Regions from separate parts of the Amycolatopsis roodepoortensis genome, predicted to be linked through region 3. Evidence: riboswitches for the same ligand, from Rfam matches in the RefSeq annotation. Region 3 holds a riboswitch; each other region holds the start of a gene.
What was found. Region 3 has a riboswitch for S-adenosylmethionine ahead of NQK81_RS38750 (aminotransferase class V-fold PLP-dependent enzyme). Riboswitches for the same ligand answer to the same signal wherever they lie in the genome.
Positions count from the first base shown of each region.

Region 1: another riboswitch for S-adenosylmethionine. It lies ahead of thrC (threonine synthase); the one in region 3 lies ahead of NQK81_RS38750 (aminotransferase class V-fold PLP-dependent enzyme).
Region 2: another riboswitch for S-adenosylmethionine. It lies ahead of NQK81_RS30955 (methionine ABC transporter ATP-binding protein); the one in region 3 lies ahead of NQK81_RS38750 (aminotransferase class V-fold PLP-dependent enzyme).

Region 1 is NZ_CP102415.1:2,654,194-2,664,148, forward strand. It holds gene NQK81_RS12390 (beta-N-acetylhexosaminidase) at 1-725, shown strand, start outside; gene NQK81_RS12395 (pyridoxamine 5'-phosphate oxidase family protein) at 782-1,228, shown strand; gene lepA (translation elongation factor 4) at 1,281-3,122, opposite strand; gene NQK81_RS12405 (class I SAM-dependent methyltransferase) at 3,236-3,823, shown strand; gene NQK81_RS12410 (VOC family protein) at 3,820-4,194, opposite strand; gene NQK81_RS12415 (EamA family transporter) at 4,218-5,123, opposite strand; gene rpsT (30S ribosomal protein S20) at 5,455-5,715, shown strand; gene holA (DNA polymerase III subunit delta) at 5,768-6,751, opposite strand; SAM riboswitch class I at 6,887-7,019, shown strand; gene thrC (threonine synthase) at 7,033-8,298, shown strand; gene NQK81_RS12435 (ComEC/Rec2 family competence protein) at 8,316-9,955, opposite strand, start outside.
Region 2 is NZ_CP102415.1:6,458,573-6,468,527, reverse strand. It holds gene NQK81_RS30990 (50S ribosomal protein L25/general stress protein Ctc) at 1-34, shown strand, start outside; gene pth (aminoacyl-tRNA hydrolase) at 45-641, shown strand; gene NQK81_RS30980 (DivIVA domain-containing protein) at 801-1,160, shown strand; gene NQK81_RS30975 (DivIVA domain-containing protein) at 1,160-1,489, shown strand; gene NQK81_RS30970 (fatty acyl-AMP ligase) at 1,551-3,242, opposite strand; gene NQK81_RS30965 (ABC-F family ATP-binding cassette domain-containing protein) at 3,294-5,066, opposite strand; gene NQK81_RS30960 (4-(cytidine 5'-diphospho)-2-C-methyl-D-erythritol kinase) at 5,134-6,099, opposite strand; gene NQK81_RS30955 (methionine ABC transporter ATP-binding protein) at 6,220-7,230, opposite strand; SAM riboswitch class I at 7,443-7,533, opposite strand; gene rsmA (16S rRNA (adenine(1518)-N(6)/adenine(1519)-N(6))-dimethyltransferase RsmA) at 7,756-8,592, opposite strand; gene NQK81_RS30945 (GNAT family N-acetyltransferase) at 8,633-9,217, shown strand; gene NQK81_RS30940 (DUF222 domain-containing protein) at 9,364-9,955, shown strand, end outside.
Region 3 is NZ_CP102415.1:8,038,268-8,048,222, forward strand. It holds gene NQK81_RS38735 (ArsR/SmtB family transcription factor) at 1-374, shown strand, start outside; gene NQK81_RS38740 (potassium/proton antiporter) at 487-1,965, shown strand; gene NQK81_RS38745 (M23 family metallopeptidase) at 2,097-2,780, shown strand; SAM riboswitch class IV at 2,909-3,023, shown strand; gene NQK81_RS38750 (aminotransferase class V-fold PLP-dependent enzyme) at 3,056-4,411, shown strand; gene NQK81_RS38755 (hypothetical protein) at 4,431-5,036, shown strand; gene lspA (signal peptidase II) at 5,061-5,624, shown strand; gene NQK81_RS38765 (RluA family pseudouridine synthase) at 5,621-6,547, shown strand; gene NQK81_RS38770 (Lrp/AsnC family transcriptional regulator) at 6,553-7,533, opposite strand; gene NQK81_RS38775 (DUF885 domain-containing protein) at 7,670-9,955, shown strand, end outside.

The DNA of each region.
Region 1 (9,955 bases), 4.1 Mb from region 3:
CGGACTACCGCACGTTCATGAACCGGGTGCTGCCGATGGTGGCCGCCGCGGGCAAGCAGGTCGTCGGCTGGCACGAGATCGGCAAGGCCACCCTGCCCGCCACGGCGACCCCGCAGTTCTGGGGCACGACGACGTCCAGCACGGAGGTCTCGAACGCCGTCGCCCGCGGCAGCAAGGTGATCCTGTCGCCTGCCAACAAGGCCTACCTGGACATGAAGTACAACTCCAGTACCCCGATCGGGCTCTCTTGGGCCGGCTACATCGAGGTCCAGGACGCCTACAACTGGAACCCGGGCGCCTACCTCTCCGGCGTTCCCGAATCCGCCGTCCGCGGCGTCGAATCCCCGCTGTGGACCGAAACCGTGGTCACCCCGGCGAACATCGACTACCTCGCGTTCCCCCGGCTCCCCGCGCACGCCGAGCTCGGCTGGTCGCCGTGGTCGACCCACGATTGGAACACCTTCCGGGTACGCCTCGGCGCCCAAGCCCCGCGGTGGCAGGCCCAGGGCCTCGACTACTACAAGTCGGGCCAGGTGCCCTGGGAAACCGGATCCGGTAACCCGGGCACCTGCTCGCTCCCCGCGTGGGACCGTGCTTCGGTCTACACCGGCGGAGCGAGCGTCTCCCACAACGGCCACAAGTGGACAGCGCAGTGGTGGACGCAAGGCGAAGAGCCCGGGACGACCGGCCAATGGGGTGTCTGGCGGGACAACGGCACCTGCTGACCCGTCCAGTAGTCCGCTCGGCCCCTTCACCGGGCCGAGCGGGCTACGGTGGTCACATGGCCGCAGACCTCGAACTCGTCCGCACACTTTCCTTGCGCGAAAACGGACTCGCGACCGTCTCGACGGTCCGCGCCGACGGCACCGTCCACTCTTCGGTGGTCAACGCCGGCGTCTTCGAAGACCCGGTCACCAAGGCACCAGGGGTCGCCTTCGTGGCGATGGGCGGGGTGAAGAAACTCGACCTGTTCCGCCGGGCGGGCCACGCCACGGTCACCTTCAGGCGCGGCTGGGAATGGGCGGCGGTCCAGGGAAGCACGCACCTCATCGGGCCGGACGACCCGGACCCGGACTTCGACCCGGCCGGCCTTCCCCGGTTGCTGCGTGAGGTCTTCATGGCGGCGACGGGGACCCACGACGACTGGGACGAGTACGACCGTGTGATGGCCGCCGAACGCAGGGTCGCCGTCTTCGTCACGGCGAACCGCATCAGCGGGAATCGCTGACGCGAAAGGGCCGCCCGGATCGTGCTCCGGGCGGCCCTTTCGCGAGTGTGGCCTACTTCTTCTTGCTACCGGCGTCCTCAGTGGACAGTGCGGCGACGAAGGCCTCCTGCGGGACCTCGACCCGGCCGACGGTCTTCATCCGCTTCTTGCCTTCCTTCTGCTTTTCCAGCAGTTTGCGCTTACGCGAGATGTCACCGCCGTAACACTTCGCGAGCACGTCCTTGCGGATCGCGCGGATGGTCTCGCGGGCGATGATCCGCGACCCGACGGCCGCCTGGATCGGGACCTCGAACTGCTGCCGCGGGATCAGCTCACGCAGCCGCGTCGCCATCCGGTTGCCGTAACCGTAAGCGGCGTCCTTGTGCACGATCGCCGAGAACGCGTCGACGGTCTCGCCCTGGAGCAGGATGTCGACCTTGACCAGATCGGCGACCTGGTCGCCGCCCTCTTCGTAGTCGAGGGACGCGTAACCACGCGTACGCGACTTCAGCGTGTCGAAGAAGTCGAAGATGATCTCCGCGAGCGGGATGTTGTAGCGCAGCTCGACGCGGTCCTCGGAGAGGTAGTCCATCCCCAGCAGCGTGCCGCGCTTGGCCTGGCACAGCTCCATGATCGTGCCGACGAACTCCGACGGCGCCAGGATGCTCACCTTGGAGACCGGCTCGTGGACCTCGGAGATCTTCATCCCGGACGGCCAGTCCGAGGGGTTCGTCACCACGACCTCGCTCTTGTCCTCGAGCACGACGTTGTAGATGACGTTCGGCGCGGTCGAAATCAGGTCGAGGCCGAATTCGCGCTCGAGCCGGTCCCGGGTGATCTCCAGGTGCAGCAGGCCGAGGAAGCCACAGCGGAATCCGAACCCGAGCGCCACTGAGGTTTCCGGCTCATAGGCGAGCGCGGCGTCGTTGAGCTGGAGCTTGTCCAGTGCTTCACGCAGTTCGGGGTAGTCCGACCCGTCGACCGGGTACAGACCCGAGTAGACCATCGGCTTCGGCTCGCGGTAGCCAGCGAGCGGCTCCTCGGCACCCTTGCGCTCGGAGGTGACGGTGTCACCGACCTTCGACTGACGGACGTCCTTCACCCCGGTGATGAGGTAGCCCACCTCGCCGACCCCGAGCCCCTTGCTGGCCTTGGGCTCCGGAGAGATGATCCCGACCTCGAGGAGTTCGTGGGTGGCACCGGTCGACATCATCTTGATCCGCTCGCGCGGCGTGATCTTCCCGTCGACGACCCTGATGTAGGTCACGACACCCCGGTAGGTGTCGTAGACCGAGTCGAAGATCATCGCCCGGGCGGGCGCGTCCGCGTCGCCGACCGGCGGCGGGACCTGCTTCACGCACTCGTCGAGCAGTTCGGTCACGCCCATACCGGTCTTCGCCGACACGCGGAGCACGTCCGAGGGCTCGCAGCCGATGATGTGCGCCAGCTCGGCCGCGTACTTGTCCGGATCGGCCGACGGCAGGTCGATCTTGTTCAGCACCGGGATGATGTGCAGGTTCTTCTCGAGCGCCAGGTAGAGGTTCGCCAGCGTCTGCGCCTCGATCCCCTGAGCCGCGTCGACCAGCAGAATCGCCCCTTCGCAGGCCTCCAGTGCCCGGGAAACCTCGTAGGTGAAGTCCACGTGGCCGGGAGTGTCGATCAGGTGCAGGACATGATCCTGGCCGTCGACCTTCCAGGGCAGGCGCACGTTCTGCGCCTTGATGGTGATCCCGCGTTCCCGTTCGATGTCCATGCGGTCGAGGTACTGAGCGCGCATGGCCCGCTCCTCGACCACGCCGGTGAGCTGCAGCATCCGGTCGGCCAGGGTCGACTTGCCGTGGTCGATGTGCGCGATGATGCAGAAGTTCCGGATGAGCTCCGGGGGCGTGAAGGTCGTGTCGGCGAACGTCGTCAACGGGTTTCCTCGCGAAGGTCGGGGTGTGCCACCTCTATGCTCCCATGCCGCTCCGGGTGCGAGTGGGGGTCATCCCCGATGCGGCCCGTGGTGAGCTGTGGTGCCCTCGAAGTATGAGCACTTCACTGTCCCAGATACTCGACCGAACGTTCGGCCGTCCCCGGGGACTGCTCGGCCGGTTCGGTGGCCGGGCGATGGCCCACGGCAACGCCGCCACTGAGCTTCGCATCGTCGAGCTGGCGTCGATCGAGTCCGGCGAAACCGCCCTGGTCGTAGGCCCGGGCCCGGGCGTCGGTCTCGAGGCCACGGCCGGACGCGCGGGCCGCGCGATCGGTGTCGATCCCTCCCCGGAGATGCTCGCCCTCTCGCGCCGTCGCTGCGGCGACGAGGTGGAGCTGCGGCCCGGCACCGCGGCCTCGACCGGCCAGCCGGACGAAAGCGTCGACGTGGTCCTGAGCGTCAACAACGTGCAATTGTGGGAGGACCGGGCGGCCGGATTCGCCGAACTGTTCCGTGTGTTGCGGCCCGGCGGGCGGCTGCTGCTGTCGTCGCACGAGAAGTGGCTGCCGGTCTCCCGCCACGAGCTGGCCGACGAAGTGGCCGCCGCCGGCTTCACCGACCTGCAGACCTGGACCTGGGAACCGCCGGGCCTCGGTGCCTCGCTCGCCGCTCAGCTGCGCGCGATCAAGCCGCTGAACTAACGCGGGTCAGTGCGCAACGGGTGCTCACGCGGCACCTCGACCAGCACGATCCTGGTGCCGTCCGGGTCGGCGATCCACGCTTCGTCCAGCCCCCAGGGTTCACGTCGCGCCCCGCGGACAGGCTCCAATCCCTTCTCCGCGAGTTCCTCGAGCGCCGCCGGCAGGTCCCGGACCTGGAGCCACAAGGCGACGTCAGGGGTCGGACCGGTCTTCCCGGTACCGACGATCTCGATCGACCCGTTCCCGGCGAAGAACACCGTCCCGCCGGGGAACTCCTTGTCGATGGCCAGGCCCAGGGTGTCCCGATAGAACGCCGTCGACACGTCGAGGTCCTTCGGGTGGATCAGCACCCTGCTGCTCAGCACGTCCATGGCTCAATCCCTACCGGATGGGTTCAGGCCATCGCAATCGCGGTGATCCCCGCCAGCACCACCACCGACCCGGCCAGCCTGCGGACGGCGTTCGCCTCCCCCAGGACCAGCCAGGCGGCAAGGCCACCCAGGACGATGCTCAGCTCCCTCGCCGGTGCGACGAGGCTCACCGGAGCGATCTGGAGGGCGTAAAGCACCAGCAGGTAGGCGACCGGCGACAACACGCCGACGACGAGCACCTCACGCTTGTGTTCGCGCCAGAGCCACGAGACCTCTTCGCGGTCCTTCAGCGCGTACGGCGTCATGAGGACGCTCTGCACGATCGCGCCGGTTCCGAAGTAAACGATCGGCGGGACCCCGAGACCCGTGACCGAATGCGCGTCCCACAGGGTGTAAGCGGCGATCGTGAGACCGGTCAGCAGTCCGTAGATCAGGCCTTTGCGGCGGGCGACACGATCGGCGGCGTCGGCATGCGCCGGCGCCCGCCCGGTCCCGATCACCAGCACCCCGGCGACCACGAGGAACGCGCCCACCAGGCCGAGCACCCCCGGTCGCTCGCCGAGCAGGACGACGGCCGCGAGCACCGAGATCAGCGGTCCGGTACCGCGGGCGACGGGATAGACGACGGAGAGGTCGCCGACGGCGTAGCCCCGCTGGAGGACGACCCCGTAGGTGACGTGGAACACCGCGGTGACCACCGCGGCGAACAACCAGGTCCACTGTGGACGTTGCGGCTCCACGGCCAGCGAGACGACCATGACGGGGACGAGCAGGACAGCCGACAGGCTGTAGTAAGCCCAGACGAACCGGGCTCCACCACGACGGATCCGCTTGGCCGCGAGATTCCAGCCCGCGTGGATGACGGCGGCGATGACGACGAAGGACAGGGCGGTGGCGTTCACGACGGACCTTTCACGTTTTCCGCGCATGCGGAAAACACCGGTCCTCCAGGCTTTTGTCCCGTCAGATGAACGGCGGCGCTTCCGGCCCCGCCGATGGTGCCGCTCGGACCTGTCCCGTCTGCCCTGATTGTGTGTTTCCCGAGCGGGCAGGCGGCGGAACCCTAGGCACTACGCTCCGCACCGTACCTCAAGCCCTCGTCCCGAGGTGGCCGCGAGCCACCCCTGGACGGCTGTTAAGCTTGCCTTTCACCGTCGTGTGGCATTCCGTCATGGAGGAAACCCGCGCGCTCTCACGAGTACGCAGGGCCGGTCACAGCGCGACGGTGAAACCACCGAGAGATTCAAGAGGAGCGCCCCCGTGGCCAACATCAAGTCGCAGATCAAGCGCATCACCACCAACGAGAAGGCGCGTCAGCGCAACCAGGCGATCCGGTCCTCGGTGAAGACCGCGATCCGCAAGTTCCGTGAGGCCGCCGACGCCGGCGACAAGGCCAAGGCCCTGGAACTGCAGAAGGACGCGGCCAAGAAGCTGGACAAGGCCGTGACCAAGGGCGTTCTCCACGCCAACCAGGCCGCCAACAAGAAGTCCGCGCTGGCGAAGCGCGCGAACTCTCTCTGATCGGCTTTCGAAGGGCCCCGGCGACGCGAGTCGCCGGGGCCCTTCGCCGTGTTCAGCGGCTTGTACCGTGGGCGTCGACGACCTCCAGGACGGCACGCTCCAGCGCGTACTCCGGGTTGGCCGCGACTCCCTTGACCTCGGCGTTGAGCCGGGCGACCACCCGCATCGCGGTGGCGAGCCCGTCCTGGCCCCAGCCGCGGGCCTGTCCCTGCGCCTTGCGCACCTTCCACGGCGGCATGCCCAGCTCACCCGCCATCTGGTTCGGGTTGCCGCGACCGGCACCGGACACCCGCGCGATCGTCCGGACGGCGTCGGCGAGGGCGTCCGCGACCAGCACGTGCGGCACGCCCAGCTGCATCGCCCAGCGCAGCGACTCCAGCGCCGCCGCCTTGTCCCCGGCGACGGCCTTCTCCGCCACGGCGAACCCGTTCACGTCCGCGCGACCCCGGTGATAGCGCCGGACCGCCTGCTCGTCGACCGCTCCGCCGGCGTCCGCGACCAGCTGGGTCGCGGCCGACGACAGTTCACGCAGATCCGAACCGACCGCGTCGATCAACGCGAGCACGGCCGCACCGTCGATCTTCCCGCCGACCCGGCGGACCTCGTTGCGGACAAAGGATTCCCGCTCGGCGGGCTTGGTCAGTTTCGGGCACTCGACGACCTCCGCACCGGCCTTCTTCAAGGCGGTGGGGAGCCCCTTCGCGGCCTTGCTCCGGCCACCTCCGCTGTGCACGACGACGAGCACGATGCCGTCGGCGGGGGCCTTGACGTAGGCCATCACCCCGTCGGCGAGCTCCTGCGAGATGTCGTGCGCGGATTCGAGGACGATCACCCTCCCTTCGGCGAATAGAGAGGGGCTGACCATCTCCGCGAGTGCCGGGACTGTGAGGTCCGACACCCGGATCCGGGTGAGATCCGCCGTCGGATCGGCCGCTTTGGCCGCGTCCGAAGCGCTGCGGACCGCGCGTTCGATCAGCAGCTCTTCCTCACCGAGAACCAGGACCAGCGGCGATGGGGCGGAAGCTTGCGTCGTCACGGTGACGATCCTGCCACTCCTCCTCTCGTGTGCTTTGTCCGGTGATGTGTTGCGGGCACGGTGGCCCCACCTGAGCCTCATGTCGTACGGTGTTGGCGAGGCGACGCGATCACACGCGTGCCGACAATCGAATACCGCTCATCCAGAGGGGCAGAGGGAACGGCCCGATGAAGCCCCGGCAACCGGCGTCAGCCTGTCATTCCGCGATCGCGGGATAGCTGACGAACACGGTGCCAATTCCGGCCCGCCATGGCGGGGCAGATGAGGAAAGGAACCTCGCGATGACCGCAACCCTCGGCACGACCTCCACCACCAAGACCCCGGATCTCGGACCGGCCGTCGAACTGGTGTCGAAGGAAGAGGGACACCGGCAGCCGCTCGCCCCCGAATTCGTTTCCGCCGAGGACTTCTCGCCGCTCGAAGTCGCCTACGACTTCGGCCGCGTGCGCCGCGAGGACATCGAAGCCGGACCGAAGAACATCTGGCGCTACAAGAAACTCCTTCCCGTTCCCTCGAACGTCGAAGAGATCCCCAACACCGAACCCGGCGCCACCCGGCTCATCCAGGCCGACAGGCTCGCGAAAGCCTTGGGCGTCAAGAAGGTCTGGGTCAAGGACGACACCGGCAACCCCACTCACTCGTTCAAGGACCGCGTGGTCGCCGTTGCTCTGGCGGCCGCGCGCGAGTTCGGGTTCGACGTGCTCGCCTGTCCCTCGACCGGCAACCTGGCCAACGCCGTCGCCGCCGCGGCGGCCCGCGCCGGCTGGCGGTCGGTCGTGCTGATCCCGAAGACCCTGGAACGCGCCAAGATCCTCACCACCGCCGTGTACGACGGTGACCTGATCGCGGTCGACGGCAACTACGACGACGTGAACCGGCTCGCCACCCAGCTCGCCGCCGAGCAGGAGAGCTGGGCGTTCGTCAACGTGAACGTCCGGCCCTACTACTCGGAAGGCTCCAAGACGCTGGCCTTCGAGGTCGCCGAACAGCTCGGCTGGCGGCTTCCCTCCCAGATCGTGGTGCCGATCGCCTCCGGTTCCCAGCTCACCAAGGTGGACAAGGGTTTCCGCGAGTTCGGACAGCTCGGCCTCGTCGACGAGACGCCGTACAAGGTGTTCGGCGCGCAGGCCACCGGCTGCTCCCCCGTCTCGGCGGCCTTCCGTGCCGGGCACGACGTCGTCCAGCCGGTCAAGCCGGACACGATCGCCCGGTCGCTGGCGATCGGGAACCCGGCCGACGGCCCCTACGTCCTCGACGTGGTCAACCGCACCGGCGGTGCGATCGAAGACGTCACCGACGAAGAGGTCGTCGAGGGCATCCGGCTGCTCGCCCGCACCGAAGGCATCTTCACCGAGACCGCCGGCGGCGTCACCGTCGCGACGGCCAAGAAGCTCATCGAAACCGGCAAGCTCAACCCGGACGAGGAGATCGTCCTGCTGATCACCGGTGACGGGCTCAAGACCCTCGACGCCGTCGAGGACAAGATCGGCCCGAAGGCCACCGTCAGCGCCTCGGCCGACGCGGTCCGCGAGGCTCTGGGCATCTGAGTTCCCGACGGCCCGCCTCAAGAACGAGGCGGGCCGCGGGGCTCGCCCCGGCGCACCAGGGCGAGGCCTCGCGCGTCGGCGACGACAGCGGTGTCGCCGTCCGTGTCCGTCCTGGCGACCGACGCGCCGATGGCCACCAGATTGTCCAAAGTGGACTTGTTCGGATGTCCGTAGGTGTTTCCGGCGCCGACGCTCACCAACGCCGCCCGCGGCGCGACGGCGTTGAGGAAATCCGGTGCCGTGTAACGGCTTCCGTGGTGCGGGACCTTCAGGATCTCGGCACCCAGTTCGGCGCCCTCGGCCATCAGGTCGGTCTGCGCCGCGAGCTCGATGTCGCCCGTCAGCAGCACCCGGCCCGCCGGGGTCCCGGCGCGCAGGACGACCGAGCCGTTGTTGATCACCGTGCCGTCCTGTTCGCGGACCGATCGACTGGTGACGTACCGCGGCCCCAGTACGTCCAGTGACAGCCCCGGCCAGTCCAGCCGTTGCCCGATCTCCAGCTCCAGCAAGGGAATCCCGCGGCGCGCGGTCTCGTCCGCGACCTGCTGCCACGCCCAGGCGGGAGCCCGGCCGGGGCCGACGGCGACCGCCCCGACCGACCTGCCCTCGAAGACGGATTCGAGACCGCCGATGTGGTCGGCGTGCAGATGACTCAGCACGATCAACGGCACCCGGTCGACGCCGAGCCTGCTCAGGCATTCGTCGACCGGCCCCGGCTCCGGCCCGGTGTCGACCAGGACCGCCCGCCCTTGCTCACCTGTGGCGAGGGCGACGGCATCACCCTGCCCGACGTCGCAGGCGACGGCACTCCACGACGCCGGCGGCCATGCCGGAGCAAGCACTCGCACCGGCACGAAGACGAGCAGTCCGACGGCCAACGCGACCGCCAGGAGGATCCTGGCGTGCCGCAGCCGGATGGCGACGAGCAGGACGACGAGCAATCCGGCCGCCAGTAACCCGCCCCACCAGCCATCCGGCCAGTCCAGGACCGCTCCCGGCGCACGGGCGCCGTGGCGGGCCACGGTGATGAGCCAGCTCGCCTCGGGTTCGGTCAGGCGGACCAGCAGAGTTCCCGCCGACGGCCACCACGGGCCGACGACGGTGGCGAGCACGCCGAACACGGTGGCCGGGGCGACCACCGGCGCGGCGAGCACGTTGGTCACCACCGAGACGAGACTGACCGATCCCGCCATACCCGCGATGACCGGCGTCGTCACCACGAACGCGGCCAGCGGGATGGTCAGCCCCTCGGCGTAGCCTGCCGGAACACCGCGTCCGACCAGCCAATCCGCCCACCTCGGCGCCAGCAGTACCAGCCCGGCCGTGGCCAATACCGAAAGCGCGAACCCGAAGTCGGCGGCCATCGCGGGGTCGGCCACGACGAGCCCCGCCACCGCGAACGCCAGCGCGGGCAGCGCCGAACCCCGGCGCCCCAGTGCCAGCGCCAGCAGCCCGACCGCCCCCATCACCCCGGCGCGAAGCACGCTGGGCGCGGGCCCGGCGAGGACCACGAACCCGGCGAGCCCCGCGGCGGCCGCGGCGGCGGAAGTCCGCGGCCCGACCCGGAGCACCCTCAGCAGGAGGAGGATCGAGCCGCAGACGATCGCCACGTTCCCACCGCTCACGGCCATCAGGTGGGACATGCCGGAGTCCGTGA
Region 2 (9,955 bases), 1.6 Mb from region 3:
GGCTGCGGAGGCCCCCGCCGAGGACGCCGAATAAAGTCACCGATGTGACCGAAGCAGTACTTCCCGGGGCCGGCGAGCAGATCCTGCTCGCCGGCCTCGGCAATCCCGGCCCTCAGTACGCGGGCAACAGGCACAACGTCGGCTTCATGGTGCTCGACGAACTCGCCGGCCGCGTCGGTGGCAAGTTCAAGGCCCACAAGAGCGGCGCCGAAATCCTCGAAGGCAGGCTGGCGGGCAGGCGGGTGGTCCTGGTCAAGCCGCGTTCGTACATGAACCTCTCGGGCGGCCCCGTGGTGGGCGCGGCCCGGTTCTACAAGATCCCCCCGGCCGGTGTCGTGGTCATCCACGACGAGCTGGACGTCGACTTCGGCGCGCTCAAGATGAAACTGGGCGGCGGCGACAACGGCCACAACGGCCTCCGCTCGATCACCAAATCGCTGGGCACGAAGGACTACTACCGTGTCCGCTTCGGCGTCGGCCGCCCTCCGGGACGGCAGGATCCGGCGGATTTCGTGCTGAAAGACTTCTCGACGGTCGAACGGAAAGAGCTCGCTTTCGAGATCGATCGTTGCGCCGACGCCGTTGAAGCGCTTATCAGCACCGGGCTCGCCGCGGCCCAGAACACCTTCCACGCTGGGTGAACCCGCTCACATGGCGGTGTGTTACACCTCGTCACTCGAAGGCGTTTCACCACGCCCCTGATCGAGTCGTGGAATAGCGCTGGCTCTTCCGGGGAACTCTCAAACCCGTTAGGACGGAATGCGGAGATCGCATTCCCCACCGAAACCGGAGAGAGTTTCATGTCGTTTACGGCCGAAGACATCACCGGCGCCACTTTCCCGAACGCCCCGATCGGGCGACGCGGATACGCCAAACACGAGGTCGACGCGTTCCTGGAACGGATCGCCGACACGATCTCGGACCGGGACGACCTGACGGCCGCGGAGGTCCACCACGTCATGTTCTCGCGGCCGTTGATCGGTAAGCGCGGCTACGACGAACGCGAAGTCGACGATTTCCTGGACAAGGTCGAAGTGCAGCTCGCCCACCGGACCGGCCAGCACGCGCTCGGCGTGCCCGGCGCCCGCGAAGAGGACGAAGCGACCGCCGAACGCGCCGTCCCGGCCCGCGGTCCCGTCGAGTTCCTGCGGGAGCGCTAGTGCCCGTCACCGCCTTCGAGGCCAGAACCCGGCAGTTCGACCGGGCGCCGATCGGGGCCCGCGGCTATCACGAACCCGCGGTCGACGCCTTCCTGGAACGGGTCGCGGCGACCCTCGACGGCGATGACGACCTGACGGTTTCGGACGTCCACAACGTCGCGTTCGCCAAGGCGCCGCTGTCGAAACGAGGCTATGACCAGGCAGCGGTCGACGCGTTCCTGCGAGACGTCGAAGGAACGCTGGCCGGGCTGTCGCAATCCGCCAGCTACTACATAGCGCCCGCCTTGGAGCACACCCATACCCGTAAGCCACCCTGGCGACGCCGCTGACCACCGGGAGGTGCAGCGAAAGGGCCGGGTCCGCGATGTTCGCGGACCCGGCCCTTTCGTGTCAGCTCGCCGCCGCGTTCTTGGCGATCTTGTCCGCGAACTGGACTGCGGTCGCGGCCCGCTTCACCTTGCCCGAGGGCGTCTTGGGGAGGCTTCCCGCCGGGAGCACCACGACAGCGAAGGGTCGCATGTCGACGGCGCCGCGTACCTTGGCCGCGACCTCCTTCGCAAGCGCCTTCTCCGTTTCGGGGTCTCCGGCGAGTTTGGATTCGACTACGACGGCGAACCGTTCCCGCCGGCTGCCGGCGTCGAGCCGCACGGCGACGGCGTTCCCCGCCCGGACCCCCTCGACCGAGGTCGCCGCGCGTTCGATGTCGGTCGGGTACAGGTTCCGGCCGCCCATGATGATGACGTCCTTGCGGCGGCCGCAGATCACGATCATGCCGTCGACCAGGTAGCCGAGGTCGCCGGTGAGCAGCCAGCCGTCCTCGTCCTGCGTCGCGAGCGGCCCCTCCATGGTCAGGTACCCCGGGGTCACGGCCTCGCCGCGCAGGCGGATCTCCCCGACCTCGCGCTCCCCGAGCACGGTTCCCTTGTCGTCGACGATCTCGGCTTCGAGCCCGTCGAGCGGCGGACCGAGCACCGCGAAGGAACGGACCTCGTCGGTCCCGCGCCGCGGGTCGCCCTCGGGGACCGGCACCGCGCGGTTGTCCGCCTCGAGTGCGTCGGCCTCGACCACGTCCAGCGTCAAGCCGGTGAACAACGGCGCGAATGAAACCGCGAGAGTCGCCTCCGCCATGCCGTACGCCGGGAAGACGCATTCGGCGGGCATCTTGAAGCGTGCTCCAGCCTCGACGAACGTCCGCACGGCCGTCTCGTCGATCGGCTCGGCGCCGTTGAGCGCGATCCGGAGCTTCGAGAGATCGTACGCGTCGTCGTCCTCGACACGGGACATCCGCCTGCCCACGATCGCGTACGCGAAGTTCGGCGCGGCCGTGGTCGTGCCGTTGTACTTGCTGATCAGCTGCGGCCAGATCAACGGTCCCGACAGGAACTCGAGCGGCGTGATCTTGACGAGTTCGACGCCGAACGTCATCGGTACCGTCAGGAAGCCGACCATCCCCATGTCGTGGAAGGTGGGCAGCCACGAGACCATCACGTCGACGTCGAAATCGAACTCGGCCCGGTCGACCATCGCCTTGACGTTCGAGTACAGGTTTCCGTAGGTGATCTGAACGGCCTTCGGGTCGGCCGTCGATCCGCTGGTCAGCTGGAGAAGCGCCGTGTCCGATTCGGCCGTGGGCACGGGCTCCGCCAGCGGTTCGGCCTCGAGCAGCTCGGTGATGACCTGGAACGCGATGCCGTGCTCCGTGAGCACCGGCGCCAGCTGATCGAACGGCTCACCGAGCAGAACCAGGCCGGACCCGATCATCCGCAGCACGCGAACGGTGTCCTCGGCCCATTCGGCGAGGTCGGTGCGCTGCGTCGGCTGGTGCAGCATCGTCACGCTGCCGCCGGCGAGCCAAACCGCCTGAACCGTCGGCGCGATCAGCGACGGCGCCGCCGCCAGTACCGCGACCGCTTTGCCGGGCTCCAGCCCAGCCGCCACCAGACCCCCGGCGACCCGTTTGGCCTGCTCGTGAATCTCGGCCCACGTACGCCGAACCGGCTCCTTGGGCTCCCCGGTGACCATTCCCCGCTGCTGACCTCGCCCCGCCGCGGTGGCGACGAGCGTGTCCACGAACCGACTCATGCGCGTCACACTACTGTCCGCGCTGAAAGGCCCGCTCGCCGTCGCGTGAACTCATTCGATCGCTTCGGAGGTCTCGAGCCACTGGGCCTCGACCTCCTCCTTCTCCGTTTCGACGGCTTTCAGTTCGGTGTTCAGCTCGATGAGCTTCGTCGGATCGGTCGCCGCGGCGAGCAGCGCCGCGTGCAGCTTCTCTTCCTTCGTGTGCAGCTGGTCGAGCTTGCGCTCCAGACGGGACAGCTCCTTCTGAGCCGCCCGCTGTTCCGCGGCGCTCTTCTTGGGCGCGGAGGCCTGCGCGTTGCCCGCCTTCCGGTCACCGCCGGCTTTCTCGAGGCTCTTGGCGCGCCGGTTCAGGTACTCCTCGATCCCGCCCGGCAGGTGGGTCACCTGCCCGTCCCCGAACAAGGCCACGATCGTGTCGCAGACGCGTTCCACCAGGTATCGGTCGTGCGAAACGACGACGAGGCTGCCCGGCCAGGAATCCAGCAGATCTTCGAGCTGCTGCAAGGTGTCGATGTCGAGATCGTTGGTCGGTTCGTCGAGCAGCAGCACGTTGGGCTCGGCCATGAGGAGCCGGCACAGCTGGAGGCGGCGGCGTTCGCCACCGGAAAGGTCCTCGACCGGCGTCCACTGCCTCGCGGCGGGGAAACCCAGCTTTTCGGCCAGCTGGGAAGCGGTGAGCTCCTGCTTGCCGAACACGACACGTCCGGAGACCTCTTCGATCGCCTGCAGCACGCGCAGATCGCCCGGCAGATCGTCGAGCTCCTGCCGGAGGTGCGCGAGGCTGACCGTCTTGCCCTGGATGCGCCGCCCCGTCTCGGGCTCCCTGTCACCACCGAGCAACTTGAGGAGCGTCGTCTTGCCCGACCCGTTCACGCCGACCAGGCCGATCCGATCCCCGGGCCCGATCCGCCAGGTGACGCGATCGAGCAGGGTGCGGTCGCCGACGGTCAACGTAGCGTCCTCGATCTCCAGCACGGTCTTACCCAGCCGACGGCGGGCGAACGCCTGCAGCTCGACCGAATCACGCGGCTCCGGCACGTCGGAGATCAGCGCCTCCGCCGCCTCGACGCGGTAGCGCGGCTTCGAGGTCCTGGCCTGCGGGCCGCGGCGCAGCCACGCGAGCTCTTTACGAGCGAGGTTCTGCCGCTTCTCTTCCGCCGTCGCCGCCAGCCTCGCCCGCTCGGCGCGCGCGAAGATCCAGTCCGCGTAACCACCTTCGTACTGCTCGACGCGACCGTTCGTGACCTCCCAGGTCAGACTCGCGACCGTGTCGAGGAACCACCGGTCGTGCGTGACGACCACGACCGCGATCTTGCGGTTGAGCAGGTGATCCGCGAGCCAGCGCACACCTTCGACGTCGAGATGGTTGGTCGGCTCGTCGAGGACCACGAGGTCCAGTTCACCGGTGAGGGCGGCGGCCAGCGCCACCCGGCGGCGTTCGCCACCCGACAGGTTCGCCGTCTCCTTGTCGATGCCGAGAGCGGTGATACCCAGACCATCCATAATGGACCGGACACGCGCGTCAGCGGCCCACTCGTGCTCCGCGCCGTAGCGTTCCAGCACGACATCTCCGACCGTGCTGCCGTCGGGAAGTTCGGTCCGCTGGGTGACCACGGCCATCCGCAGGCCCCGGACCTGACTGACACGTCCCGTGTCCGGCTCGCTGATCCCCGCGAGGACCTCCAGCAGCGTCGTCTTCCCGCCCCCGTTGAGACCGACGACACCGATACGCTGCCCCTCCGCCACACCGAGCGAAACACCGTCGAGCAGCGGGCGCACCCCGAAGGACTTGCTCACCGACTCCAGGTTGACCAAGTTGGCCATGCCTCAGCCGATCCTTTCCAAAAAGCTCGCACCACAACGAATTGGTCGATGTCCATTTCGGACACCCTTATGCGTGCACCCGAGGCGGCGACGGCCGCGGCGCGTCGTCTCCGCCGACCAGCCGGGCTCCGGGGACCGGCCCGTGCGCGACACGCACCGTGCGACAGACACCGGCGCCGGACAGTTCCGCGGCGACCTCGACGGCCGACTGGGCGTCCGCGCACAGAAAGGCGCAGGTCGGCCCGGACCCGGACACGGTGCCGGCGAGCGCACCCGCGTTGACTCCCGCCCGCAATGTGCGGCGCAGCCCCGGACGCAGTGAGACAGCGGCCGCCTGCAGGTCATTGCCGAGAAGCAGCGCCAACTGCCGCGGGTCGCCGGAGGCCAGCGCCTCCACCACCGGGGTGTGTGAGCCGATCCGCGGCGGGCTGCCCTCTTCACGCAACTTGTCCAGCTCGCCGAACACCCTCGGAGTCGAAAGCCCACGCTGGTCGAACGCCAAGACCCAGTGGAAGGTGTGCCTCGACAAGACGGGCACCAGCTGCTCGCCCCGGCCGGTGCCCAGCGCTGTCCCGCCGTAAAGCGCGAAAGGAACATCGCTGCCGAGCTTCGCGGCGATACCCGCCAGCTCGTCCCGGGAAATGTCGAGCTTCCAAAGCGACGCGAGCCCCACCAGGGTCGCGGCCGCGTCGGCACTGCCACCGGCCATCCCGCCCGCGACCGGGATGCCCTTGCGCAGCACCACTCTGACCTTGGACTCGCCATCCGCCTTGCCGACATGGGCCGCCAGCGCCTGCGCCGCTTTCCAGGCGAGGTTATTGGCTCCTGTCGGCACGGAACCTTCACCTTCGCCGTAGACCTCGACGCCGGGGTCTTCGGTGACCGCGACGGTCACCTCGTCGGTCAGGGAAAGCGCCTGGAACACGGTCACCAGCTCGTGGTAACCGTCCGGGCGTACGTCACCGACCGACAGGTGCAGGTTGACCTTGGCGGGAACCCTGACGGTTACTGGGGGCGGTACGACGGCGAGCACGCCTCAAGCCTACGTGGCCGCTCCACTTGCGCTGCCACCAGGAGAAAGAGAACGGAGGGGGCAGACGCGAACGGGCCGCCCCGGACGCAGTTCGTCCTGAGCGGCCCGTTCGGAGAGAAATCAGGCGGCGACACCCTGCGGTCCGCGGACCGGGTGGGTCACGTGGCCGCCACGTTCGGCGATCCAGGCGAGCGCGGCGTCCGCGCGCTCACCGCGCACCCCGAGGCGGAACCGGCCGACCGGAGTGTCTCCGATCCGGGTCAGGCCGCCCCCGATGGTGGCGAGCTCGACGTCGAAGCGACCGGCGGCCTCCGGCAGCAGCGCACCGACCGAGGCGAAGCCGACGAGCACGACGTCCACCGCGCGGTCGTACTTCGAGGCCTGCGCCCGCCCGGTTTCGATCGCGGGAAGCAGCGCCTGCGCGGTCCGGCTGTTCGGGTCGGAGATCAGGTCGAGCACGGTTCCGCGTTCGATGACCGCGCCGGCCTCCAGCACCGCGACGTCGTCGCAGACACGGCGGACCACACCCGCGTCGGGCGTGGTGAGCAGCACCGTGACGCCGAGTTCGGCGCGCGCACGGTCGAGCACGGTCAGGACCGCGCCGGACTCCTCGGGCTGCACGCCCGCCGTCGGGTCGTCGGCCAAGAGCACGGACGGTCCGGCGGCCAGCGCCTTGGCGATGGCCACCCGGCGCAGCTGGCCCTCGGACAGGTCGCCCGGTCGCTGCCCGGCACGGGGGGTGAGCCCGACCAGATCGAGCAGGTTGCCGACCCGGTTACGGCGCTGCGGGCCGTCGAGGCCGAGCTGTTCGAGCGGCGAAGCGATGTTGCCGGCGATGGTGCGCTCGGCGAGCAGCTCCGGCTTGGTGCTCACGACTCCGACCTGGCGCCGGATTTCGCGGAGACGGCGTCCGTCGAGGGTCCCGGTGTTGAGGCCGTCGAGACGGACGACGCCGCGGTCGGGACGCTCCTGGAGACCGATGCAACGAGCGAGGGTCGATTTGCCGGAGCCCGCCGGACCGACGACTCCGAACAGCGAGCCAGCTTGGATGTCCACGCTCACATCGCGCAGTGCGACGACGGGATTTCCGTTGAGGGGAAAGGACTTGGACAGGTTTTCGACAGTGATCACGAAAGGCTCCATGCAAATGGGGCGCTGCTTCTTTCGAGCGCGCCAACCGTCACCGAGTGACCGTCCGGGAAACGGACGGATTCAGAGGTAAGGGAAAGAACTCAGGCAGTAACGGTGGAGCGTCGACACGCACTTACCGTGCGGCGACCTTCATCGACGACACGTCGCCTGGTCAGCAGGAGCGGGTGGGTGACCCTGTTCATTAGGCACAGCCTCCATCGGTCCTGGCTGTAGCACCTGCCCTGTGGAGGGTGGTTGCTGCGACTTCGGCGAGCCAGGTCTCTCAGTCGCTCGGGATGGCTCACTGAGTAAAACCGATCCCACTGGATGAAAGCAAGCGCGTAGGCGCAGATCACACGTCTGGTCGCGTCCATCATACAGGATTGGCTGCCCATATCATGGGACGCCGGCTGGCGTACCCGGCCTGCGGCAGGCGCGCTGCCTGCTAAGACAAGGTTCGCCCGCGCCGGATCGAGAGGAGGAACCACGCAGTCGCGCGGCCCCGGTCACACCTGCGCCAGGTGGTCAGCCGGCAGCCGCGGCGATCCGGGCGAACTGATGGACGTCCAGCTGCTCCCCGCGGGTTTTCGGGTCGATACCCGCCTTTTCGAGCAGTTCCCCCGCGCGTTCGGCGGAACCGGCCCAAGACGCCAACGCGGCCCGCAAGGTCTTCCGCCGTTGCGAGAAGGCGGCATCGACGACCGCGAACAGCCGCTCCCGTTCCACGGACGACACCACGTCGCCCCGTTCGAAGGCGACCAAGGCGGAGTCGACGTTCGGAACAGGCCAGAACACCGCCCGGGGCACCGCGGCGACCTTGCGCGTCTTCCCGTACCAGGCGAGCTTGACGCTGGGCACGCCGTAAGTCCGGCTTCCCGGACCCGCCGCCATCCTGTCCGCGACCTCGGTCTGGACCATTACGAGACCACTGGTCAGCGACGGCAGTTCGGCGAGCAGGTGGAGCACGACGGGAACGGCGACGTTGTACGGCAGGTTCGCGACGAGCGCCGTCGGTCGTGCGGGCAGATCGTCCGCGGTGATCCGCAACGCGTCCGCGCCGACGACCGTCAGCCTTTCGGCCCCGCCTCGCTCGGCCACGGTGCTCGGCAGCCGTCCCGCCAGCACGGGATCGATTTCGACCGCGACGACCTCGGCGCCGGTCGCGAGCAGTCCGAGTGTCAGCGAGCCGAGGCCCGGCCCGACCTCCAGGACGACGTCCCCTTCGCCGATCCCCGAGAGGTCGACGATGCGGCGCACCGTGTTGGGATCGTGCACGAAGTTCTGGCCGAGCTTCTTGGTCGGACGTACGTCCAGCTCGGCCGCGAGCGCCCTGATTTCCGCAGGACCGAGCAGTTCAGTCACCCGACGATCGTAACCAGGCCCGGTAAGCCACGATTGGCCGGTGGACGACGTCGTACTCGATGGTGAAAAAGTCCGGCTGCGCGACTGGCGCCCTTCCGACCTCGGGCCGCTCCTCGACCTACTCGATCCCGCGCGGCCCTGGCACGAAACGAACGGACCCTATTTCGGCACCCCGACCACGGCCGCCGTCGAATCCACGGCGCGCGAACTCACCACGATCAAGGCCGAGCCGCCCGATCCCCGCACCAGCCTCGCCGTATGCGACCTGAGCGACGGAAGATTGATCGGCCGGGTCAGTTGGTATTGGGAAAGCAGGGAGACCGACTGGCGGCGGATGGGGCTGGTCATCTACGACGAACGGTTTTGGGGCGGCGGGTTCGGCACCGAGGCCTTGCGCATGTGGACGACCTACTTGTTCTCCCGCACCGACACGCTCCGCCTGGACTTCGCCACGTTCTCGGGGAACCCGGGGATGATCGCCGTCGGGCGGCGGCTCGGGTTCGTCGAAGAAGGCCGGTTCCGGCGCGCCCGGCGCTGGTCCGGCGGCGTCCATGACGCCGTCGTCTACGGGGTGCTCCGCGAGGAGTGGGACCGGAGGCATCGCTCAGGCATGGGGCCGGCCTGATCCGACCCCACCATCCGGATGGCTTTTCCCAAGCGACACGTATCCCACTCAAGGGTGATCGGCGCAGTTCGGCGCAGCCGGAGCGTGATGATCATCCACCCGATCGATACCGTGCATTCGTTCGAATCTGCCTCGACAATCGAGGGATGACCAGCACAAACATTCCCAAGGCCTTCCCGCTCAACCTGCCGGAAGGCGACGCCGAACTGCTTCTCGACGAGTTGCGGACTCGGCTACGCGAAGGGCGACGTCTTGTCGCCGAGGTCGGCCAGATCCTGGCCGAGATCGAGTCACGTGGTGTCCGGGACCTCTACGGATACAACTCGATCGCCGTCTTCTACGAACATGTGGCCCGGGTGCCTCGAGCAGAGGCTCAAAGAGTGACCGGCAGAGCGCTGGCGCTCAATTCGAGACGGGCGCGCGACGGCACGTCGATCGACCCCGTCGCGCCCCTGACCGGCACCTCGGCCACCACCGGCGCGTTGGCCGAGGCCAGTATCGACCGGATCGTCACGGTCATGAAGAAGCTGCCCGAGCACGTCACGGCGAGCGCACGGCTCGAGGCCGAGAAGGGCTTGGTCGAACTCGCCGGCGTCGCGAGACCGCGCGACGTCACGGTCGCGGGCACGGAGCTGCTCGCAGAACACGACCCGGATGGAAAACCCAAAGACGACCCCGCTCCGCAAAGGCGGCGGAGCGAGTTCTGGTTGCGCCAGAAACGAACCGGCCGCTGGGACA
Region 3 (9,955 bases):
AGCGGCTCGAGTTCGCCAGGACCTGCTACGACCACCTCGCCGGGACGGTCGGGGTCGCACTGCGGGACGGAATGCTCGCCGCCGGGCTGATCGACGACGCCGGCGGCCTGACGCTGACCGGTCGCGGGCGGGAGGTGCTCGGCGCGCTCGGGGTGGAGATCGACGACGGCCGCCGCCCGATGCTGCGCGACTGTCTGGATTGGACGGTCCGGCGTGATCATTTGGCGGGCCGGGTGCCAGCGGCGTTACTGTCTCACGGTGTGAGCGCCGGCTGGTTGTCCCGTGAGGGCAACCGCGCGGTGAAGGTCCTGCCCGCGGCGGAAAAGCCGTTCGCGGCACTCGGTGTCGACCTGGTGGCCCTGCGCAGTCCCTAGTGGACAGTCTGTAACACAGGTTGTCCGCGCGCTTTCCGACCGGTACACGAACGTGTGACGATCACCGCCTCACTATTCTGGAGCCCTCACGGCGACCGGAACGGGAGGCGACATGGAGCAACTCCCGCTCATCCTCGGCACCGGCGGCGCCGTGCTGCTCGTCGCCGTGATCGCCGTCCGGGTGTCGATCCGGGTCGGCCTTCCCTCGCTGCTGCTGTACCTGGGGATGGGGGTCCTGCTCGGCGAAGCCGGGTTCGGCATCCAGTACGACAACCCCGAGCTCACCCAGTCGCTCGGCCTCGCCGCGCTGGTGATGATCCTGTCCGAAGGTGGTCTCACCACCCGCTGGTCGGCCGTGAAACCCTCGCTGGGCATCGGAATCGCACTGTCCACAGTGGCCGTGGTGGTGAGCATCGCGGTCACCGGCGCCGCCCTGCACTGGTTACTGGGCCTGGACTGGCGGATGGCGTTGCTGTGGGGCGCGGTACTGGCCTCGACCGACGCCGCCGCGGTCTTCTCGGTGCTGAGATCCGCGGGGATCGGCAAGCGGCTCGTCGGCGCGCTGGAGATCGAGTCGGGGATCAACGACGCCCCGGCCTACATCGCCGTCGTCGTCCTCGCCGAGGGGACGACCATCGACTGGTCGCTGCCGCTGCTGGTGGTCTACGAACTCGCCGCCGGGCTGGTGATCGGCCTGGCCTTCGGCTGGGGCGGGGCGTTCGCGCTGCGCCGGGCGGCGCTTCCCGCCACCGGTCTGTACCCGCTGGCCACGGTCGCGGTCTGCGTCGTGGCGTATTCGAGCGGGCAGCTCGCCCACGCGTCGGGCCTGCTCGCCACCTACGTCGCGGCCCTGGTGCTGGGCAACTCGAAGCTGCCGCACCGGTCGGACACGCTGTCCTTCGCCGAAGGGCTCGGCTGGCTCGCGCAGATCGGCCTGTTCGTGTTGCTCGGCCTGTTCGCCTCGCCGAGCAGGATCTTCGAAAGCCTCATCCAGGGCCTGGTCGCGGGCGCGGTCGTGCTGCTGCTCGCCCGCCCCCTGTCGGTGCTGCTGTCGGCACTGCCGTTCAAGATCCCCTGGCGAGAACAGGTGTTCCTGTCCTGGGCCGGGCTGCGCGGGGCGGTCCCGATCGTGCTCGCGCTGATCCCGCTGTCGTCCGGGGTGCCGGGCGCGCAGGAACTGGTCGACGCGGTATTCGTGCTGGTCATCGTGCTGACGCTGCTCCAAGGGGCCACGCTGACCCCGCTCGCGAGAATCCTCGGGCTGGCCCAGCACGCCGAGGCGCACGAGATCGACGTCGACTCCGCGCCGCTCGACGAGATGGGCGCCGAACTCCTGCAGGTCCGGATCAACACCGGATCGAAGATGCACGGCGTGTACCTGGCCGAGCTGCGCCTGCCGGTGGGGGCGACGATCAGCCTGCTCGTCCGCGACGGCTCCGGCTTCACTCCGAACAAGAACACTCGGCTCCAGGAGCGCGACCAGTTACTCGTCGTGACCACCGCCGAAGCCCGTGACGCGGCCGAACGACGCCTGCGGGCCGTCGACCGCGCGGGCCGCCTCGCCAGGTGGAAGGGCGAATCCGGCCAGTAGGTCACGAACCGGCACCAGCTGTTCGTCGGTTGATCTCAGAAACTTCTTCCCATTTGTACTCCTTTTGGATTACTTTCCCCGCAATCGACTCCATCGAATGGGTGAGTGTCACGGGGTAAGGAGTACGCAAGGTGACGAAGCTTCCTGTGCGGTTCGCTGGCCTGGGGGCCACTTTGGCACTCGTCGGAGTGGTTCTAGCCGCCCCGACGGCTACTGCGGCCGGCGCTTTTCCTGCCTTCGGGCTGCCCTTCGACACTGGCCAGTCGGTCTACTCGGCGGGGATCCACTCGGACAACGGCACGTCCGGAGTGAAGAACGCCATCGACTTCAGCCCGGGCGACAAGACCGTTCGCGCCCCGCTGGCGGGCACGGTCCGGATCCAGCACTGCTCCGGCGGCGACTGGGTGACCGTCGACCACGACGGCGGCTGGCGGACCGGGTACTACCACCTGGAGGGCATTTCGGTCACCGACGGCCAGAAGGTCGCCCCGGGCGACGCTCTCGGCCGGACCGGCAACGCGCTGCCCTGCGGTGGCAGCAGCACCGGCGCGCACGTGCACTTCACCCTGTGGACCCTGCCGACGGCCGCCGCGCAGGGCGGCGACTCGCGCGACTTCGGGGTCGGCGCGGGCAACTGGAACGGCCTGTCCTACGACGAGGTCTCGACCAAGGTCGCCGAGGCCTACGGCGAAGCCATCGACGGCAAGACCTTCGGCGGCTGGCAGTTCACCGCGGGCACCGATCAGTACTCCGGCACCGCGACCGAGGTCTCCTCCCGCTCGACCGTCCCGCTGCCCGGCCGATTCCGGGCCTGACCTGCCGTTGCCCGGCGCGGCGCGGCGCCGGGCAGCGGTTCTTCCCGCTTGCGGAACACGTGAGCGGCGTCTCAAGATGCGGACGAGGGCTGGCTCGATCGCCCGCCCATCCGCTAACTTCGTCCGTAGGTCACGAGTGTCAGCGTCAAGCCCCGGCTAGCTGACCGGCAACCCTCCTTCCGCGGTGGGGTGCCCCGGGTGAGGACCTGGCTCGTCGCGTGGTGCGGCGGGCAAGCGCGGGATCCTCGCCGGGTCCCCTGGCCCGGAGGATGACGATGACCCTCGCTCTCGAACGCACGAACGGCCCCGCTGAAGTCGTTGCCACGCACCAGATCCCGGCGGTCGCGTGCGCCGATCTGCGGGTTCCGCTGGTCACCGGCGGCGACATCGGCTACGCCAACCTCGATCACGCGGCGAGCGCCCCGTGTCTGGACAAGGTGCGTGCCGCGGTCGACGAATTCCTGCCCTGGTACGCCAGCGTGCACCGCGGCGCCGGGTTCGCTTCGCAGGTTTCGACCAAGCTTTACGAGCGCACGCGCGGAATCCTGCGCGACTTCGTCGACGCGCGATCGACCGACACCGTCGTGTTCACCCGCAACACCACCGATTCCTTCAACCTTCTCGCGCGCAGCCTGCCGAAGCACACGTCGGTCATCGTGTTCGACACCGAGCACCACGCCGCGCTGCTGCCGTGGAAGGGACCGAACGTCCGCCGGATCGAAACCCCGCGGACCCGGCTCGCCGCGGTGTCCGCTGTGGACGAAGCGCTCGCGGACTGCCCGCAGGGACCGCGGCTGGTGGTGCTCACCGGCGCGTCCAACGTGACCGGGGAACTGTTGCCGGTCAAGGAGATCGCGGCCGTCGCGCGGCGACACGGCGCCCGGATCGCGCTCGACGCGGCGCAGCTCGCGCCGCACCGGAAGATCTCGGTGCGCGAACTGGACGTCGACTACGTCGCGCTGTCGGGCCACAAGCTGTACGCGCCTTTCGGTGCCGGCGCGCTGATCGGCCGCGCCGACTGGCTGTGCGCGGCCCAGCCGTACCTCGCCGGCGGTGGCGCGACGAAGCTCGTCAACCGTGACTCCGAAAACCTCGGCGTCGTCTGGAACTCCGGTCCCGAGCGGCACGAAGCAGGTTCCCCCAACACCGTCGGCGTCTACGCGCTCGGCGTCGCCTGCGAGACCCTGGCCGCGAACTGGGACGGGATCGTCGCCCACGAGGAGGAACTGCTGGCGCGTCTGCGCCGCGGCCTCGCCGCCATCCCCGGATTCGCCGAACTGCGGCTGTTCGACGCGCCGGTCGACCGGGTCGGCACGCTCAGCTTCGTCGTCGACGGCTTCGACCCGGGCTGGCTCGCCGCGGTCCTTTCGGCGGAGTACGGAATCGGCGTGCGGGACGGCGCGTTCTGCGCGCACGTGGCGACGAAGCGGCTGATCGCCGTGGCCGGTTCGACGGGGCAGCAGGCCGTGCGGGTCAGCCTCGGCCTCGGCAGCACCACCGAGCACGTGGACCGGATCGTCCTGGCGCTGCGCCAGATCGTCGCCCGCGGCGCGCGCTGGCAGTACGAGAAGCCGGAGGGCCGCTGGGTGCCGGAGAACGATCCGCGGGAGCTTCCTCCGTTCTGCGCCTGACCCACTACCCTCACCCTGTATGGGGAACGAGCGACCGCGTTACTGGTTTCCGCTGGCGTTGCTGGGTTTCGCCCAGCTGCTGGTGGTGGCTTTCGGCGGAATGTGGTCCGGGGGCTGGTTCGCCTACGCGCCCGCCGGTGAACGACATTCGTTCGGGTACGTGGGCTTGTACGGGGTCGAGATGAGCCGCGCGAACGTGGCCGCGCTGGACGCGTCGTTCGACATCGCCGCCGGCCGGACCGACGGCTGGCTGTTCGCCGTCCTCGCGGTCTACCTCGGCACGGTGCTGTTCTACGCCTTCCGGACGAAGACCCTGCGCTGGTGGAAGGTCGCCGCGATCGCGCTCGGCGGACTGGTGGCCATCGTGCTGGCGGATCTGGTCGGCTACTGGGAATTCGATCTCGACGGCGACACCCGGAGCGCGATCCTGCTGACACTCGGCCTGGCGGGGCTCGCGTGGCTGGAGCGCAGTGTGCTGGTGCTCGTCGTGGCCGCGGCGTTCGTGCTCTGCGCGGTCGTGCTCGCCCAAGGACAGCTCGCGCTCGTGCTTTCGTCGCTGGTCGTGCTCGCCGGGGCGTTCGCGGCGCTGCTGAGCAGGCCGAAGACGGCCGCCGGGGAGTCCTGAACACGCTCAGTGGACAATGGGGCGGTGAGTACTGAGCCCGAAACGGCGCCACCGTCGCCCCCGCTGCCCAAGAAGCGCGTCGCCCTGGTGTTCGCCGTCGCCGCGGTGCTGTGGGGGATCGACCTCCTCACGAAGCAGATCGCCGTGTCCACGCTGGAGGGCAAGCAGCCGGTCGAGTTCCTCGGCGGGCTCGTGTACTTCCAGCTGGTGCGCAACCCCGGCGCCGCTTTCTCGATGGCCACCGGGCTGACCTGGGTGCTCGCGCTCGTCGCGATCGCCGTCGTGATCGCCATCGTCTGGCTGGCCCGGCGGCTGCGCTCGACCGGCTGGGCGATCGGCCTCGGCCTGGTGCTGGCGGGCGCGCTCGGCAACCTGACCGACCGGATCTTCCGTGCGCCCGGGCCGCTGCAGGGGCACGTGGTCGACATGATCTCCGCGTTCGCGCCGAACGGGCAGGGCTGGGCGATCTTCAACGTCGCCGACTCCGCGATCTGCGTCGGCGGCGTGCTCATCGTGATCCTTTCCTTGCTGGGCAAGGACTACGACGGAACATCCACCAAGGACAAGAAGAAAGCGGCGAGCGAATGAGCGCGCGGATGTTGCCCGTTCCCGACGGGCTCGACGGTATGCGCGTCGACGCGGGGCTGGCGAAACTGCTGGGGCTTTCCCGCACCGTCGTGGCGGAGCTGGCCGAATCCGGCGAGATCTTCCTCGACGGCAGGCCCGCCGGGAAATCGGACCGGCTGACCGCCGGCGGACTGCTCGAAGTGACGCTGCCCGATCCCGCGTCGGCCGTCGAGGTCGTCGCGGAACCCGTCGAAGGCATGAAGATCCTGCATGACGACGACGACATCGTGGTGATCTCGAAGCCGGTCGGCGTCGCCGTGCACCCGAGCCCCGGCTGGACCGGGCCGACCGTCGTCGGCGGGCTCGCCGCCGCCGGGCTGCGCATCGCGACTTCGGGCGCCGCCGAGCGTCAGGGCGTCGTGCACCGGCTGGACGCCGGCACCACCGGCGTGATGGTCGTGGCGAAGAGCGAGCACGCGTACACCGTGCTGAAGCGGGCGTTCAAGGAACGCACCGTCGACAAGGGCTACCACGCCATCGTCCAGGGCCACCCCGACCCGACGCGCGGCACCATCGACGCGCCGATCGACCGGCACCCCCGGCACGACTACAAGTTCGCCGTCGTCCAGGGCGGGCGGCCCAGCGTCACGCACTACGAGGTCGTCGAGGCCTTCCGCGCCGCGTCGCTGGCCCAGATCAAGCTGGAGACCGGCCGCACGCATCAGATCCGGGTGCACTTCTCGGCGCTCAAGCATCCGTGCGTCGGTGACCTGACCTACGGCGCCGACCCGGTGCTGGCGCGCAAACTCGGCCTCTCGCGGCAGTGGCTGCACGCGAAGACGCTCGGCTTCGCCCACCCGTCCGACGGGCGCTGGGTCGAGTTCGAGTCGGAGTACCCGGACGACCTGGCCAACGCGCTGAGGATCCTGCAGGACGAGAACTAGGCGCGTCAGTCCTCGATCGACCAGGTCAGCGTGCGCTCGTCCGGCTCGGGCCGCGGCGACCAGCGCACGGCGACCACGCGAGTCGAGTCCGGCAGCACGTAGACGGTGTGCCCGCCCAGGGTCTCCCCGGGCCGGACGCCGATCTTGTGCGGCGGCCGCGAGGTCAGCGAGACCGGCGCCTTCGCGATCGGCTTGCCGTCCGCGGTGAGCAGTTCGAGGTAGTTGTCCGGAAGCGACACGAACGGGATGTTCCCGCGGTTGGTGATCTCGGTGTGCACCACGACCGACCGTTCCCCGGCCTCCAGCGAGTAGCCCGCGGCGCTGAACAGGTAGTCCGCCGGGTCCTGGACCTCGAGCAGCTGGACGGTGAGCTGCTCGCCCTCCAGGCCCTGGGTCTCCATCACGTCGCCGGTCCGGCCCTTCTTGCCCTCCGGGGCGGCCTGCGGCGTGACCTGCTGCTCGTCGCCGCGCGCCCAGGACGCGGTCTGCGGGACGCCCCAGGTGCTCATCACCGGGTCGGGGGGCGCCATGGGAGGCGGCGCGAACTGCTGCTGCGGCGGGGCGGGCGGCCGTGGAGGCGGCGCCATCGGCTGGCGCACCGGGGCCGACGGCGGGCCGGGGTAGCGGCCCGAAGGCGTGCCGTGCACGTTGTACGCGCCCGACGGCGTCCCCTGGACGTTGTACGGCCCGGAGGGGGTGCCCTGGACGTTGTGCGGGCCCGAATGCCCCGGCGGACGAGGCTGCGGAGGTTGCTGGGGCTGCTGGGCCCACGAAGGCGGCGCGCTCGCGATGGCGGCCCGAAGCCCGTTCGGGTCGCTCTCCACGCCCACGAGCAGCGGCAACCCGCTGCCGGACAGGGCGACCAGGCGGTACGCGACCTCGCGCGGGTCCATCCCGACCTTGGCCGCGAGTTCGTGTACGGCCGCCTTGCCCAGGTCCGCGAGGGCGGCGAGCAGGCGGATGTCCACGGGATCGGTCACGGCCACGTCCGGGAACGCTACCGTCTCGCCCTCGGCGCCGCGGGGAGAGGCCGCCCGAGCGCGGCAAAACCCGGCTTCGGTAGTACGCGGTCTCCATTAGGGTCGGGGACACCGCCTCCATCGACCTCTGGGGAAAGAAAACATGAGCGAAGTCTCCGCCCTCGCCGACGAGTTCGTCGAAGCCCTCTTCGACGCCGAGCCGGTCATGCCCGCCTTGCAGGGCTTCCGTCCGGAATCGACCGGTCTCGGCGATCTCAGCGAGGCCGCGGGGGACGCCTTCCGCGCGCGGCTGGCCGGGTTCGCCGAGCGGGCCGAGGCACTCGCCACCGACGGTTTGAGCGCGGAGGAGAAGACCACCCGTGACGTCCTGATCGCGATGGCCCGGGCCAGGATCGCCCTGCTGGACTCGCGATTCGTCGAGTTCACCGTCAGTGACCTGTTCATCTCGCCCGCCGCCGAGGTGCTCACCGTGCTGCCGATGATGTCGGTCGGGACGGGCGCGCAGGCCGAGGCGCACCTCGGGCGGATCGCCGCGATCCCGGAGTACCTGCGGCAGGCCGCGCAGCGGCACCGGGACGGCGTCGCCCGCGGGCTGGTCCCGGTCGCGTACCTCGTGGACGCCGCCGTCGCGTACCTCGACCGGCACCTCGCCGAGCCGTCGGCCGATCCGCTGCTGCGCCAGCCCGCGCCCGACGAGGACTTCGAGACCCGCCGCGCCGAGCTGCTGCGCGACGTCGTCCGGCCCGCGATCGCGGAGTACCGCGAGGTGCTCGCGAAGGAGATCGCGCCGCACGGCCGCCCCGAGGACAAGCCCGGCGTCTGCTGGCTGCCCGACGGCGAGCGCATCTACGCCCTGCTCGCCGAGATGCACACGACGACCGACCGCACCCCGCGCGAGCTGCACCAGACCGGGCTCGACGTGATCGCGGGCCTCGCCGCCGAGTACCGCGAGTACGGCTCGCGGGTCTTCGGCACCAGCGATCTCCAGGAGATCTTCACCAAGCTCCGCTCCGACCCGGCCCTGCGCTGGTCCGGCGCCGACGAGATGCTCGACTCCGCCCGCGCGGCCATCACCAGGGCCGAGGCCGAGGCGCCGAAGTGGTTCGGCCGGATCCCGCCGCAGCCGTGGACGGTCGAGCCGGTTCCCGCCGAATCCGCGCCCGGCGCACCCGCCGCCTACTACATGTGGCCCGCGGTCGACGGCTCCCGGCCCGGCATCTACTTCGCCAACACCCACAAGGCGGAGGAGCGGTTCCGGCATGCGGCGGAGGCGACGGCGTTCCACGAGGCCATCCCCGGCCACCACTTCCAGCTGAGCCTCGCCCAGGGCCTCACCGAGCTCCCGCTGCTGCGCCGCATCGGCGACTTCACCGCGTACGCCGAGGGCTGGGGCCTGTACACCGAGCGGCTCGCCGACGAGATGGGCCTGTACTCCGACGACGTCGCGAAGCTCGGCATGCTGACCATGGATTCGATGCGCGCCGGACGGCTGGTGGTCGACACCGGACTGCACGCGCTGGGCTGGAGCCGCCGTCAGGCCATCGACTTCCTCGCCGAGAACACGCCGATGGCGCCGGTGGAGATCGAGTCCGAAGTGGACCGGTACATCGCCTTCCCCGGGCAGGCGCTCTCGTACATGGTGGGACGGCTGGAGATCCAGCGCATCCGTGCCGAGGCCGAACTGAAGCTGGGCAGCCGGTTCGACATCAAGGCCTTCCACGACGTCGTGCTCGGCGGCGGTTCGCTGCCGCTGTCGGTGCTGGACGGCGTGGTCCGCGACTGGGTCGCCGGCCACGGCGACACCCCGAACGGTCTGGCCGACGAGCTGATGGAGCTCAAGTTCGAGGAACTTCCGCTGTGGCGTTCCCTGCTCGGGCTTCCCGGTGACGAAGGCGCGTTGCCCGATCCGAGCGCGGAGGCCGCGGCCGCGCAGCGCGCGTCGGCGGTCGCCATCGCCGAGCGCGCCGAAGCCCTGGACACCGAAGGCCTTTCCCCGGCCGAGGCGGTCACCCGCGAGGTCGTGATCCAGCAGGCGAGGGCGATGGTCGACGTCGTCGATTCGCGCGCCGCCGAGTTCTCGGTCAGTGACGGGCTGGCGTCGCCCGCGCTGTTCATGCTCAACGAACTCGCCGTCCTGTCGCTGAACGACGAGGAAAAGGTCCGCGGCTACCTGAAGCGGCTGGAAGGCATGGGCGCCTATCTGGACGCCCTGATCGTGCGCCAGCGCGCGGCGGCGGCCGACGGGCTGGTCCCGCCCGGTTTCCTCGTCGAAGGCGGGATCGCTTACGTGGAGCGCTATCTCGGTGACGAGGCGGGGGATCCGCTGGCGCTCACCGCGTCCGTCTCCGTGGAGGGTTACGAAACCGAACGCGACCGGCTGCTGGCTGAGGTCGTCCGGCCCGCCTACCGGCGGTACCGCGACTTCCTC